DNA from 4 places in the Arthrobacter sp. CAN_A1 genome. Region 4 is predicted to be linked to each of the others. Evidence: riboswitches for the same ligand, from Rfam matches in the RefSeq annotation. Region 4 holds a riboswitch; each other region holds the start of a gene.
The links. A riboswitch is a leader RNA that binds a small molecule or an ion and turns the genes downstream of it on or off. The one in region 4 is predicted to bind S-adenosylmethionine.
Positions count from the first base shown of each region.

Region 1: linked by a shared signal. The riboswitch ahead of sfnG (dimethylsulfone monooxygenase SfnG) and the one ahead of IWX62_RS13335 (MFS transporter) in region 4 are both predicted to bind S-adenosylmethionine.
Region 2: linked by a shared signal. The riboswitch ahead of metX (homoserine O-acetyltransferase MetX) and the one ahead of IWX62_RS13335 (MFS transporter) in region 4 are both predicted to bind S-adenosylmethionine.
Region 3: linked by a shared signal. The riboswitch ahead of IWX62_RS12565 (aminotransferase class V-fold PLP-dependent enzyme) and the one ahead of IWX62_RS13335 (MFS transporter) in region 4 are both predicted to bind S-adenosylmethionine.

Region 1 covers NZ_JADOUR010000001.1:142,069-145,270, forward strand. The annotation lists gene acs (acetate--CoA ligase) at 1-1,266, shown strand, start outside; SAM riboswitch class I at 1,344-1,448, shown strand; gene sfnG (dimethylsulfone monooxygenase SfnG) at 1,454-2,611, shown strand; gene IWX62_RS00685 (O-acetylhomoserine aminocarboxypropyltransferase/cysteine synthase family protein) at 2,611-3,202, shown strand, end outside.
Region 2 covers NZ_JADOUR010000006.1:166,336-169,537, reverse strand. The annotation lists gene IWX62_RS09305 (CPBP family intramembrane glutamic endopeptidase) at 1-820, shown strand, start outside; gene IWX62_RS09300 (VOC family protein) at 849-1,490, opposite strand; gene IWX62_RS09295 (hypothetical protein) at 1,495-1,716, opposite strand; SAM riboswitch class IV at 1,836-1,970, shown strand; gene metX (homoserine O-acetyltransferase MetX) at 2,046-3,149, shown strand.
Region 3 covers NZ_JADOUR010000011.1:58,747-61,948, forward strand. The annotation lists gene rsgA (ribosome small subunit-dependent GTPase A) at 1-444, shown strand, start outside; gene IWX62_RS12555 (cold-shock protein) at 547-750, shown strand; gene hisN (histidinol-phosphatase) at 916-1,725, shown strand; SAM riboswitch class IV at 1,780-1,893, shown strand; gene IWX62_RS12565 (aminotransferase class V-fold PLP-dependent enzyme) at 1,929-3,202, shown strand, end outside.
Region 4 covers NZ_JADOUR010000013.1:2,252-5,453, forward strand. The annotation lists gene IWX62_RS13330 (LLM class flavin-dependent oxidoreductase) at 1-351, opposite strand, end outside; gene IWX62_RS13335 (MFS transporter) at 359-1,696, opposite strand; SAM riboswitch class IV at 1,736-1,850, opposite strand; gene IWX62_RS13340 (hypothetical protein) at 1,914-2,183, opposite strand; gene IWX62_RS13345 (NADPH:quinone reductase) at 2,235-3,202, opposite strand, start outside.

The DNA.
Region 1 (3,202 bases), on a different contig from region 4:
GCCGTCGACGCCGCCTCACCCCGGCACACCGCTGAGCCGTTCGACGCCGAGACTCCCCTGTTCATCATGTATACCTCCGGCACCACCGGGAAACCCAAGGGCCTGGTGCACACCTCCGGCGGGTATCTCACCCAGGCGTCGTGGAGCTTCGACTACCTGTTTAGCCACCCCGACCCGGACCAGCGGGACGCCGACGTGCACTGGTGCACTGCCGACCTGGCCTGGGTCACTGCCCACACCTACGAGATCTACGGGCCGCTCTCCAACGGCGCCACCCAGGTGATCTTCGAGGGCACCCCCAACACCCCCCATCCGGGGCGGCACTTCGAGATCATCGAGCGCTACGGCGTGACCAGTTATTACACCGCGCCCACCCTGATCCGGTCGCTGATGGGCTGGTTCCCGGACGGCGTGCCAGCCGGTTACGACCTCTCCAGCATCCGGATCCTCGGCACGGTCGGTGAGGCGACCAACCCCGAGGCCTGGCGCTGGTTCAGGAAACACCTTGGAGCCGGCACCGCGCCGGTGGTGGACACCTGGTGGCAATCCGAAACCGGCGCCACCATCCTCTCCCCCCGCCCCACCGATGGGTCCTTCAAGCCCGGCTGCGCCTCCCGCGCCCTGCCCGGCGTGAGCACCCGGATTGTCGACGACGCCGGCCATCCGGTCCCGCCGGGCGAGCAGGGCCTGATCGTGGTGGACCAGACCGGCCCCGCCATGGCGAGGACCGTCTGGGGCAACCCACAGCGTTACCTGGATTCCTATTGGCGGAAGTTCGCAGTCCAGGGCTGGTTCCTGGCCGGTGACGGCGCCCGGTATGACGACGACGGCGACACCTGGATCCTCGGCCGCATCGATGACGTGCTCAACGTGTCGGGTCACCGGCTCTCGACCATTGAGATTGAATCGGCGCTGGTGGCCCACCCGTGGGTGATCGAGGCGGGGGTGTGCCCGGTCGCCGACCCGCTGACCGGTCATGCCATTGCCGCGTTCGTCGTGCTCTCCTCATCGGCTGGCGGGGTGCCCACACCGGAGGAGGTGGCCAGGATCCTGCGGGATCACGTCGGAACGGTGATCGGGCCGATCGCCAAGCCTGCCGCCGTCGTCGTCGTCGCTGACGTCCCGAAAACCCGGTCGGGGAAGATCATGCGCCGGTTGCTGACCCAGCTGTACGAGAACACCACACTCGGTGACACTACCTCGCTGCAGAACGAGGCGTGCGTGCCCGGTATCGCCGCGGTCCTGGCCGCGCGGGCGTCGCCGTGACCCCGGGCAGCCAGGCCCGCACCTGCAACCGGGAGCAACATTCTTGGCCTACCACGATGGGACTGCCACACTGGTGGTGACCATCCCGAGCGGTACGAGAGATCTGGCTCATTGACACCGCAGCAACCCTGGCCACTGCCCCGGCAGTGACATGAGGGTGCTAATGCCAGGCACGATGGAGGTTTTCATGGCTATTGACCTTTCCCAACCCCTCAAATTCGCCTATTGGGTTCCCAACGTGAGCGGCGGGCTGGTCGTTTCGACCATTGAGCAGCGCACCAGTTGGGACTTCGACTACAACAAGAAACTCGCGCGTATCGCCGAAAGGGCCGGCTTCGAGTACGCCCTGTCGCAGACCCGGTACGCGGCGTCGTACGGCGCCGACAAGCAGCACGAGGCCACCGCGTTCTCGCTGGCGCTGCTCGGGGCCACGGAAAGGCTGAAGGTGATTGCGGCAGTCCATCCCGGCATGTGGCAGCCGGGTGTCCTGGCGAAGTTCATCATCACCGCCGACCACATTTCCGGTGGGCGGGCGGCGGTGAACATCGTCTCGGGCTGGCTGAAGAGTGAGTTCACCGGGTTCGGTCTGCCGTGGCTGGAGCACGACGAACGGTACGTCCGCACCGAGGAATTCATCAGGATCCTCCGCGGCCTGTGGACCGAGCAGAACTACTCCCAGGCCGGGAAGTACTACAACATCACCGATTTCACCCTCAACCCGCCGCCCGTTGACGTGCCCGGGCGGCCGCATCCGGAGATCTTCTTCGGTGGGAACTCGACGGCGGCGCAGGCGACCGCGGGTCGGGTGGCCGACTGGTACTTCTCCAACGGAAAGGACCTCGAGGGGTTCAAGGAGAACGTCGCGGGCGTGCAGGCGTCAGCGGCGGACGCCGGGCGGCATCCGAGGTTTGGGCTCAACGGCTTCGTGATTGCCCGGGACACCGAGAAGGAAGCCCGTGAAACCCTCCGGGAGATCGTGGCCAAGGCGCATAAGCCAGCCGTCGAAGGGTTCCGGGACGCGGTCCAGGAGGCTGGCGCGTCCACCAGGGACGGCAAGGGTATGTGGGCCGACTCGTCCTTCGAGGACCTGATCCAGTACAACGACGGGTTCAGAACGCAGCTCATCGGGACGCCCGAGCAGATCGCCGAGCGCATCGTCGAGTACAAGAAGATCGGCGTGAACCTCATGCTGACCTGCTACCTGCACTTCCAGGAGGAAGTCGAAGCCTTCGGCAAGGACATCCTCCCCATCGTCCGCGAGCTTGAAGCGGACCTCGCCCGCAAAGAGGGCCTAGATTTCATTGTCGACGACGTAACACCCGAGAATATTAAGGCAGGTGTCTGATGGCTGACCGCAGCTTCGGTTTCCGCACGCGAGCCCTCCACGCTGGAGGCACTCCCGACTCGGCCCACGGGGCCCGGGCAGTACCCATCTACCAGACGACGTCGTTCGTGTTCAAGGACACGGCCGACGCCGCCAACCTGTTTGCGCTCCAAAAGTACGGCAACATCTACTCGCGGATCGGCAACCCCACGGTCGCCGCGTTCGAGGAGCGGATCGCCTCCCTGGAGGGTGGCATCGGGGCGGTCGCGACGGCGTCGGGCATGAGCGCCGAATTCATCACCTTCGCTGCCCTCTGCCAGGCGGGCGATCACATCGTCGCGGCCTCCCAGCTGTACGGCGGCACCGTCACCCAGCTCGATGTGACCCTGCGCCGGTTCGGCATTGACACCACATTTGTGCCCGGCACCGACCCCGCCGACTATGCCGCGGCCATCCAGGACAACACAAAAGCCGTCTACGCCGAGGTGATCGCCAACCCGTCCGGCGAGATCGCCGACATCCAGGGGCTGGCGAAGATCGCCCACGACGCCGGGGTGCCGCTGATCATCGACTCCACCCTGAGCACCCCCTACCTGATCCGTCCAATCGAGC
Region 2 (3,202 bases), on a different contig from region 4:
ACTACCCAAGGCGTCAGGCCTGTCCTCAGCCACGCCGCCATCGACGCAGCCAACCGCAGTCACCCGATCCGCGCCGGTTCAGCGGCGGCGGATCACCGCCGAGATCGCCATCGTGCTGGGGTTGTCGCTCGGACAGTCAGCCGTCTACGCGGTAGTGAACCTGCTGGACAAACTCAGCCAGGCACCGCTCGCGGCGCAGACCACCCGGCTGAACCCTGTCCTCGACGACCGCCAGTATTTCGACCTGACCTACCAGCTGCTGGGCATCTTCTTCGCCCTGATCCCGGTCTTCCTCGTCCTGTTCCTGCTGACCGAGCCCGGCAAGTCGGCGTTCCGTACCCTGGGGTTCACCTTCACCAAACCAAAAGTCGACTTCGGGTTGGGATTCGGTCTCGCCGCGGTAATCGGCGCCGGCACGTTGGGCATCTATGCGGCGGGACGTGCGCTCGGGATCACTACGGCCATCGAACCGGCGGCGCTCGACGCCTACTGGTGGACAGTACCGGTCCTGATCCTCTCGGCGTTGCGCCATGCGGTGGTCGAGGAGGTCATAGTGGTGGGCTATTTGTTCCACCGGCTGCGACAGCTCGGCTGGTCGACGCCGGTCATTATCGTCACGAGCGCGCTCCTGCGTGGGAGCTACCACCTGTACCAGGGTTTTGGGCCGTTTATTGGCAACTTCATCATGGGTCTGATCTTTGGGTACGCCTACACCAGGACCCGACGGGTCATGCCCCTGGTCATCGCCCACGCACTCCTGGACATTGCAGGATTCGTGGGTTTCGCCCTCTTCGGGTCGGCGATCGGGATCGGTACGTAGCCGCGCACCCGCCCGCTGCGGCGGCTGGCTAGATTTCCACCAGGCCGGTTGCCGTCTGGAAGGTCACCGACATGATGCCGGGGGTGCCGTTCGGCGCCACCCAGTGCACCGCGACACCATCAAGGGGTTCGGTGGCGGGGGTGCCCAGCCACTCAGCGATGCGATCGGGGGAGCCGGCGATCGTCAGCGAGTCAAGGCGGGCTGACGCCGGTTTGGCCTGCGACGGATGAAGCGCCTCGGTACCGTCATCCCACCGCAGCATGTAGGGGACCTGAGGGTCGGCGATGAGCCCTTTGATCCCGATCTGCTGCCAAGTCAGTTCCTGTCCGTCCGGGAACTTGCGGTTACCCGGCACGGCGCTCCGGCCCAGCCGCTCCTCGAAGGGGGCCAGATCATCCACTGCCACACACCAGCCCATCCAGCCGCCGCCGGCCTCGGACCGGGCACGCACTGCCTGACCGAACGGGGCTTTGTCCGAGGCGGGGTGGTTCAGCGCTTCAACCACTTCCAGGTACTGGCCATTAAGCATCGGGAAGATCATGTTCCGGGTGCCGAAGCGTGGGTGCACACCACCCTTCACGGGGTCGACACCCAGGGCGTCGGAAATCCTCCCAGCAGTTGCTACGAGGCCGTCGGGTTCACAGGCATATGAGACATGGTCCAAGCGCATGGCCTTAGTGTGGCACTTTGTGATCTGTGACTCGACTTAGGATACCCTTACCTAAAAATAGGCGGCGTATTCCCCCGCGGGCGAGCATCAGAACGATGATCAGCGCCGTCACCTGGAAGAACCCACCCAGGTACACGGCGTTGCCGAAGACCAACGCCACCAGCTCAAGAACCACCAGCTTGCTGCCCGGCATGACCAGCAGCAGGGCAACAACGATGGCCGTCAACAGTTCCAGTACGAACGACCCCGAGATGACCTCCGGGATTGACAGCTACAGCCGACCTGCCGGGCCACAGATGTTCACATATTTGCGCCAGGGGGTTCTTTTCGGGTTATCTAGGAACAGGTCACGAGTGCCAGCACGGAGCGGAACACCCGCTCCACCGAGCCCCGGCTTGCTGGACGGCAACCCTCCTTCGCGGCGGGGTGCCCCGGGTGACGACCAGGCGGCAGGCAGAGTGTCAGGCGCAAGCGCGGATTCCAAGGTGGGCGATACCAGTGGCAACTCTTCATACGACACAGCAGGGACCCGGGGCACTCGGTGACGTCCAGCCCATCCCGGACGACGGCCCTGATGGCGTCCTCCGCACCCGAAGTCTCGGTCCCTTCACCTGCGAAACGGGTGGCTATCTTCCCCAGCTCGCCCTCGCCTATGAAACCTGGGGCACCCTCAATGAAGACCGCTCCAACGCGGTCCTGATCCAGCATGCACTGACCGGCAGTTCCCACGTCGCCCGCGGGGACTCGGACGAAGACGGCTGGTGGGACCAGTTGGTCGGCCCCGGCAAAACCATCGACACCACCAGGTACTTCGCGGTGTCGATCAACATGCTCGGCGGGTGCTACGGATCCACCGGACCGGCCACGGATGATCCTGACGGGGTCCCCTGGGGCTCGCGGTTCCCGTACGTCACAGTCAGGGACTCGGTCCGGGCCGAGGCACTGCTCGCCGATGCCCTGGGCATCGGGCAGTGGCATTCGGTGGTCGGCGGATCTCTCGGCGGGGCGAGGGCACTGGAGTGGGCCCTCCTCTACCCGGAGCGGGTCAACCGGTGCGCGGTAATCGCCTGCACAGCAGCCAGTTCGGCCGAGCAGATTGCCTTTGCCCAGGCGCAGCTCAGGTCCATCAGGTTGGACCCGGGCTTCGCTGGTGGAGACTACTATCCGGGCCCCGGGCCGGTCGATGGTCTGGGCCTGGCGCGGCGGATCGCCCACATCACCTACCGGTCCGAACCCGAACTCGAGCACCGCTTCGGTAGGGCCGCGCAGGGCATTGAGGCGCCCTTCGGCTCATCGGATCCCTCGTCCCGCGGCCGCTACCAGGTGGAAAGCTACCTGGACCACCAGGCCGACAAACTGGTGGAGCGTTTCGACGCCAACAGCTACCTCCTGCTGACCGAAGCCCTCATGGGGCACGACGCAAGCCGCGACCGCGGCACCCTGCAGGACGCCCTCGGGCAGGCAAGCGCCGAGTTCTTCATCGCGGCAGTGGATACTGACCGGTTGTATTACCCCAGCCAATCCCACGTCCTGGCGGCGGCGCTGCCGGGTGATGTGCCCGTGCACATGATCGCCTCACCTATCGGTCACGACGCGTTCCTCACCGAGATCCAGCAACTCGACGAACGGCTGCGGGACGCCTTCTACTCCGTGCCCTGACCATCGTCGCGTGGATGGTCCACCACCCGCAGGGTGCATAGGCGAATTCCTGG
Region 3 (3,202 bases), on a different contig from region 4:
GTGCTGCTGGGACACTCGGGTGTGGGCAAGTCCACCATGGTCAACGCACTGACCGGATCCAACCGGGCCACCGGCGGGGTCAATGCCGTGACTGGGCGCGGGCGGCACACGTCGTCGTCGGCGATTGCCTTGAAAGCCGGGGATTCCCTGCCGGGCACCTGGATTATCGACACCCCGGGTATCCGCTCGTTCGGTCTGGCCCATGTGGACCCGGATCGCATCCTTCAGGCCTTCCCTGACCTTGAGCCAGGGACAGCGGATTGTGCCAGGGGCTGCCGTCACGACCGGCTCGCCGTGAAGTGCGGCCTGGATCCCTGGGTCAGCGAAGGCCGTGCCGGCGTTTCGGGGCCCGTGCGGCTGGCATCGCTGCGGCGGCTGCTCGGTTCCAGCGTCCCCGAGCCCAAGGGAAATACTCAAGAAGCTAAAGAGCTCGGCGAACAGTAGACCTGATAGGCTTAAAGGAGTTGTGGTGTTGAGCACTAGTTTTCACCTCAACGAGAACCCCGAAGCACGGGGGGATTCTCACACACAAGGAATATGAAAAAAATGGCAACAGGTACAGTCAAATGGTTCAACGCTGAAAAGGGCTTTGGATTCATTGCTCCTGACGACGGCGGCGCGGATGTTTTCGCCCACTTCTCAGCAATCAACTCCAGCGGATTCCGCGCCCTCGAAGAGAACCAGAAGGTCAACTTCGAGACCACGCAGGGCCCCAAGGGACCGCAGGCCGAGAATATCACCGTTATCTAATCACCCAGCTACGTAGCCGTCCCACTGGACGGCTCCCCACAGGACACCGCAGCGGCCCGCCGCCGCCGGTGTCCTGTGGCGTTTAAGACCCTGGTACAGCAGCAGTGGTGCCACGACCTGGAGAGCGTCCCGCACTATGGCGACGTTAGGCGATAGGTTGAAGGTATGAACCACCGCCAAAGTTACAACGATGATCTGCGCCTTGCCCACGTGATGGCCGATTCTGTAGACGACCAGACCATGTCGCGATTCAAGGCCCTCGATCTGGTGGTGGAAACCAAGCCTGATCTCACCCCCGTCACCGACGCCGACAAAGCAGCGGAGGAGTCGATTCGGGGCCAGCTCTCCCGGGCCCGCCCCCGCGACGCAGTGCTCGGCGAAGAGTTCGGCAGCAGCGGCGCCGGTTCGCGGCGCTGGATCATCGACCCCATCGACGGCACCAAGAGTTTTGTGCGGGGCGTCCCGGTCTGGGCCACCCTGATTGCCCTCGTTGATGAGGGGCAGCCGGTTGTCGGTCTGGTCAGCGCACCTGCGCTGGGTAAACGCTGGTGGGCGGCCACCGGGACCGGCGCCTACATGGGTAAGTCGCTGGCGGCAGCGACCCGGCTCAAGGTGTCGAACGTGTCGCGGTTGGAGGATGCGTCGCTGTCCTATTCGAGCCTGTCGGGCTGGAAGGAACGCGGAAACCTGCCGGAATTCCTGACCCTGACCGACTCCGTCTGGCGCAGTCGCGCGTATGGGGACTTCTGGTCCTATTGCCTGGTCGCTGAGGGCGCCGTCGATATTGCCTGTGAACCCGAGTTGAACCTGTATGACATGGCGGCGCTAGTACCGATCATCACCGAGGCGGGCGGCCGTTTCACGTCCCTCGAGGGCACTGACGGCCCGTTCGGCGGCAACGCGCTGGCGACGAACAGCACACTGCATAACGATGTGCTGCAGATCCTCAACCCCGATGTGGATGACCTGCTTTAAGATTCCGTAACAAAGCTGACCAGGGCACTCCCCGTGCCCTAGGCTCTCCCTATTGGTCACGAGTGCCAGCGCTAAACCCCGGTTTGCTGGCCGGCAACCCTCCCGTCGCGGCGGGGTGCCCCGGGTGACGACCAGGCCGTACCTGAGCGGGTGCGGCAAGCGCGGACACCCTGGCGTGGGGTCCACACCCTTGGAGATCCCTCATGACTCTTGCACCCAGCACAGTGGCTCAGCATCCAGCCCGGACGGACGCCCCCTTGGCCGACGTCGTCGGGAGCGGCCTGCTAGTACCGGTCCTCGGGGGTGGTGAGGTCAGGTACATCAACCTTGACTACGCGGCGTCTACCCCTGCCCTCGCCGAGGTGCAGGATTTCGTTGCCATGGTCCTGCCCTACTACGCCAGCGTCCACCGGGGTGCCGGCTATACCTCCCAGGTGTCCACGTCGCTGTATGAGAATGCGAGGACAGCGATCCGGCGGTTCGTGGGCGGGCGTGGCGACGACACAGTGATCTTCACCCGAAACACCACCGATTCGTTGAACCTCCTCGCCGGGTGCGTCCCCGCCACGGGTGACGTGCTGTACCTCGACATTGAGCACCACGCCAATCTGCTCCCCTGGCAGCAACTACCGCATCGCAGCCTCACCGCCGGCACAACGCTCGCCGATACCCTGGACCGGGTCCGCGCTGAGCTGGCAACCGGCGGGGTGACCCTGCTCGCCGTCTCCGGCGCATCCAATGTCACCGGCGAGGTGCTCCCTGTCAGGGAGCTGGCGCGACTGGCCCATGCCCACGGCGCACGGATCGTCGTCGACGCAGCCCAACTGGCCCCGCACCGTCGGATCGACATCAACCGTTACGGTATCGACTATGTGGCGTTCTCGGGTCACAAGCTCTACGCGCCGTTCGGCGCGGGCGTACTGGTGGGCCGTTCCGACTGGCTGGACGCCGGCACACCCTACCTCGCCGGCGGCGGAGCGGTCCGCCAGGTCAGGGTTGATTCGGTGTCCTGGGCCACCGGACCGGCCCGGCACGAGGGTGGATCACCCAATGTGGTGGGTGCGGGAGCGCTGGCCCACGCCGCGGGGGTGCTAGCCTCCCTTGATCATCGCGCCTGGCAATCCCACGAACACACTCTCCGGTCGGCTCTGGTCACCGGCCTCACCGAACTGCCCGGGGTCACGGTTCACCGGCTCTTCCCTGACAGTGCCGAGCCGATCGGGGTCGTCAACTTCTCGGTTGCCGGGTACGACGCCGGGCTGGTTGCCGCCTATCTTTCGGCTGAGCACGGGGTGGGGCTGCGAGATGGCAGGTTCTGCGCCCACCCGCTGCTCACCCGGCTCGGACTTCCCTCAGGATCATTGCGGGCCAGTGTCGGACTCGGGTCACGGCTCGCCGATGTGGACCGCCTCCTTGACGCGCTCCGGTCCCTGCTGACCCATGGCCTGACGGCCGACTACGTAGTGGACGAGGAACG
Region 4 (3,202 bases):
TCGCGCCAACAGGTAGGGCTGTTCGTAGGTGAGGGATGCGGTGACTCCGAAGCCGATTCGGCTGGTCGCCGCCGCCAACGCGCTCACAATCAGCAGTGGGTCCAGCATCGGGTATTGCACTCCGCCGCGCACAGCTTCATCAGCGTTCCCCGCGTAGACGTCGTACTGTCCCAGAATGTCAGCGAAGAAGATGCCGTGGAAGCCTCCCTCTTCCAGCGTGGTGGCCAGGGAGGTCCAGTAGGTGAGCTCGCTGTATCGACGGCTCTGATCCTCAGGGTGCCTCCACAGACCGGGCGACTGGTGAACTGGGACAAGCATTTCAAAGGCGTTGAGCAGGATGGACTTCTTCATTGGTCTCCTAGAAAGTATCGGGAGTGGAGTGGTCTTTGGCGTACGCACGAGCGGGGTCCTTCGCCGCAACGGCGGCGAGAGTGGACAGCGCCGCCAGCAGGGTCAGGTAGCCGCAGATCAGCCAGGGCTGACCGCCGCCAACATTGAGGAGAGCCGCCGCGATGAACGGCGTGAGACCCCCGGAGAGGACCGTGCCCACCTGATAGCCGAACGACACTCCGCTGTAGCGCAGGTGCAACGGGAACTGCTCAGCAAACCACGCCGCCTGCGGGCCGTAAATCGAATCGTGCAGGACATTCATTCCCAGAATCATCACCAGCGGCAGCAGGACCAGCGGGCCATGGTCGAGGAACCAGAACAATGGCCACACAAAGATGCCGATACCAATCGCACCCGCGATGGCGATGGGCCGCCTGCCGTAGCGGTCGGAAAGCCACCCCCAGAACGGACCCGAGATCAGGCCCACCGCAGAACCGACGAGGACCGCGGTCAGTCCCGACGTCGTATCGTCCCGGCGGGAACTGATGTACCCGAGAAGGTATACGGTGAGCACGACGAACAACGCCGGTTGAGCCAGACGGAGACCGATCGCCACGAGCAGGCTACGACGGTGATACTTCAACACCTCAGCAATGGGCGCCTTCGCGGTGTTGTTTTCGGCCTTGAGCTGCTGAAACTGGGGCGCATCCTCAACACCAAGCCGGATGACCAAACCAATGACCACCAGGACTGCGCTGGCCAGGAACGGGATCCGCCACCCGAAGGATTGAAACTGCTCGGCAGTCATGGCCAACTGGGTGATGGCGAAGGCGCTGGTGGCCAGCAGCATGCCGGCGGCTGAACCCACCTGGGTGAAGCTTCCGAAGAACCCGCGGAGGTGTCGTGGAGCGTGTTCGACCGAGAGCAGGGCCGAACCTCCCCATTCGGCGCCGGCCGATAGCCCCTGCAAGAGGCGGAGCGCCACCAGCCCGACGACGGCGAAACTCCCAATACTGTCGTAGTTCGGTAGAAGACCAATGCCCGTTGAGGCAACACCCATGGTGACGAGTGACGCCACCAGCAGGGCTTTGCGGCCGATGCGGTCACCGAGGTGACCTGCCAGGATCCCGCCCACCGGCCGCGCAAAGAAGCCCACGGCGAAGGTGGCAAATGAGGCCAGGACACCGGCGAATGCCGAGGACTGGGGGAAGAACTGGGTGTTGAAAATCAGCGCCGCGGCCGTGCCATACAAATAGAAGTCGTACCACTCGATGGTGGTGCCGACAAAGGCCGAACTAAGGACACGCTTCTTGTCACGGATGCGGATTGCGGGTGTGGGTACCGCAACGGATTCGACGACGGACATGGAACAACCCCTTGCACATCAGGCGCAACCGGTTCAGAGACGCCATACTTGCCCGTGCGGTTCCGCATCGGGCCGAATCATCACCTGGGGCACCCCGCTACAGCGGGAGGGTTGCCGCCCGACAAACCAGGGTTTTGCGTCGGGACTCTTGATTCTGCTTTCGAGACTATGGTCTGACGCAGCTTCTGCTAAAGCTCATGACGCCACATGACTGGGCCTACGGCCGCGGACCGCGCAGCTGACCGTACTGCGGCGGTCCGTCGACCGCGTCGTGTGAGGGGAGACAAATGGTGAACAGAAAGGCGATGGCGAACGCCAACAACCCGGCGCCCCACCCCACATCGCTGCGGAGGGCGTTGTCGGTTCCCCCTGAGGTCACGACCGCAGCAACGATCCCCACAAAGAGTCCCGCCGAGACGCCAAGCACCAGCCCGCGCCCCAGACGGCGTAGGAGACGGCGAACGAAATTCTGATGCACGAACGCCATTTCCCACTCCTCGGAACATTCTCAGTCAGCTGCGCAACGCAGGCTGTGTCGTTACCTTATATCGGCTACGCGGATCAGGACCTTGCCGGTGACGCCGCTCTCGACGGCGTCGTGGGCGGCGGCTGTTTCCTCGAGCGGGAACCAGGTCAGCGGGAGCCCCGACGACTCCCCCACCGGCAGGACGCCAGCCCGCAGCGCAGCGGTAATGTCCTCGGCAGCGGCGCGCAGGGCAACGGGTCCCACCGTGTACAGAAGCAGACCCTGCCAGCGGACGTTCTTCGCGAAGCTCGCAATAATCGGGGCGGTGAAATCGTCCCCATTGTTGTTCGCGTAATAGGCGATGCTCCCGTGATTGGCGAGTACCTCGACGTCGAGCCCCGCGTTCTGGGCCGGTGCCACCTCCACCACCTGATCGACGCCATCGGGTGCAATCTCGAGGATGCGGTCGGCCAGTGAGTCATCGGGGTACCGGACCACATAATGGGCTCCAGCGGCGGATGCCAACTCTGCCTTCGAGTCGCTGCTGACCGTCGCGATCACTGTCGCACCCGCCCAGACAGCCAGCTGGATCGCTGCATGACCCACGGCACCCGCCCCACCCTGCACAAGAACCACGCGGCCCGTAAGGGCCTCCGGTGCGAGCCGGGATGGACCGTGCTCGTGAACGGTCAGCGCCCGGTGCGCCGTCATCGCTGGAACACCGAGGCTGGCGGCGACGTCGAAATCAATGCCCTCCGGTAGCTTTACGACCCGGTCAGCCGGAAGAACGGCAAACTCCTGGGCTGTCCCGGTCGGGCGCCCGTGGGCCGCAAGGTACAGCCACACCCGGTCGCCGACCTCTGCGTCCGTTACGCCCTCACCCAGTGCATCCACGATCCCGGCGCCGTCCTGGTTCGGGACCACCTCCGCGAAGGCCAGGTCGCCGGCGGAGCGCGCCTTCCAATCGGTGGGATTTACGCCCGAGGCGACGATGCGCACCCGAACTTCTCCGGGGCCGGGAGCAGCGACGTCGCGGTCTG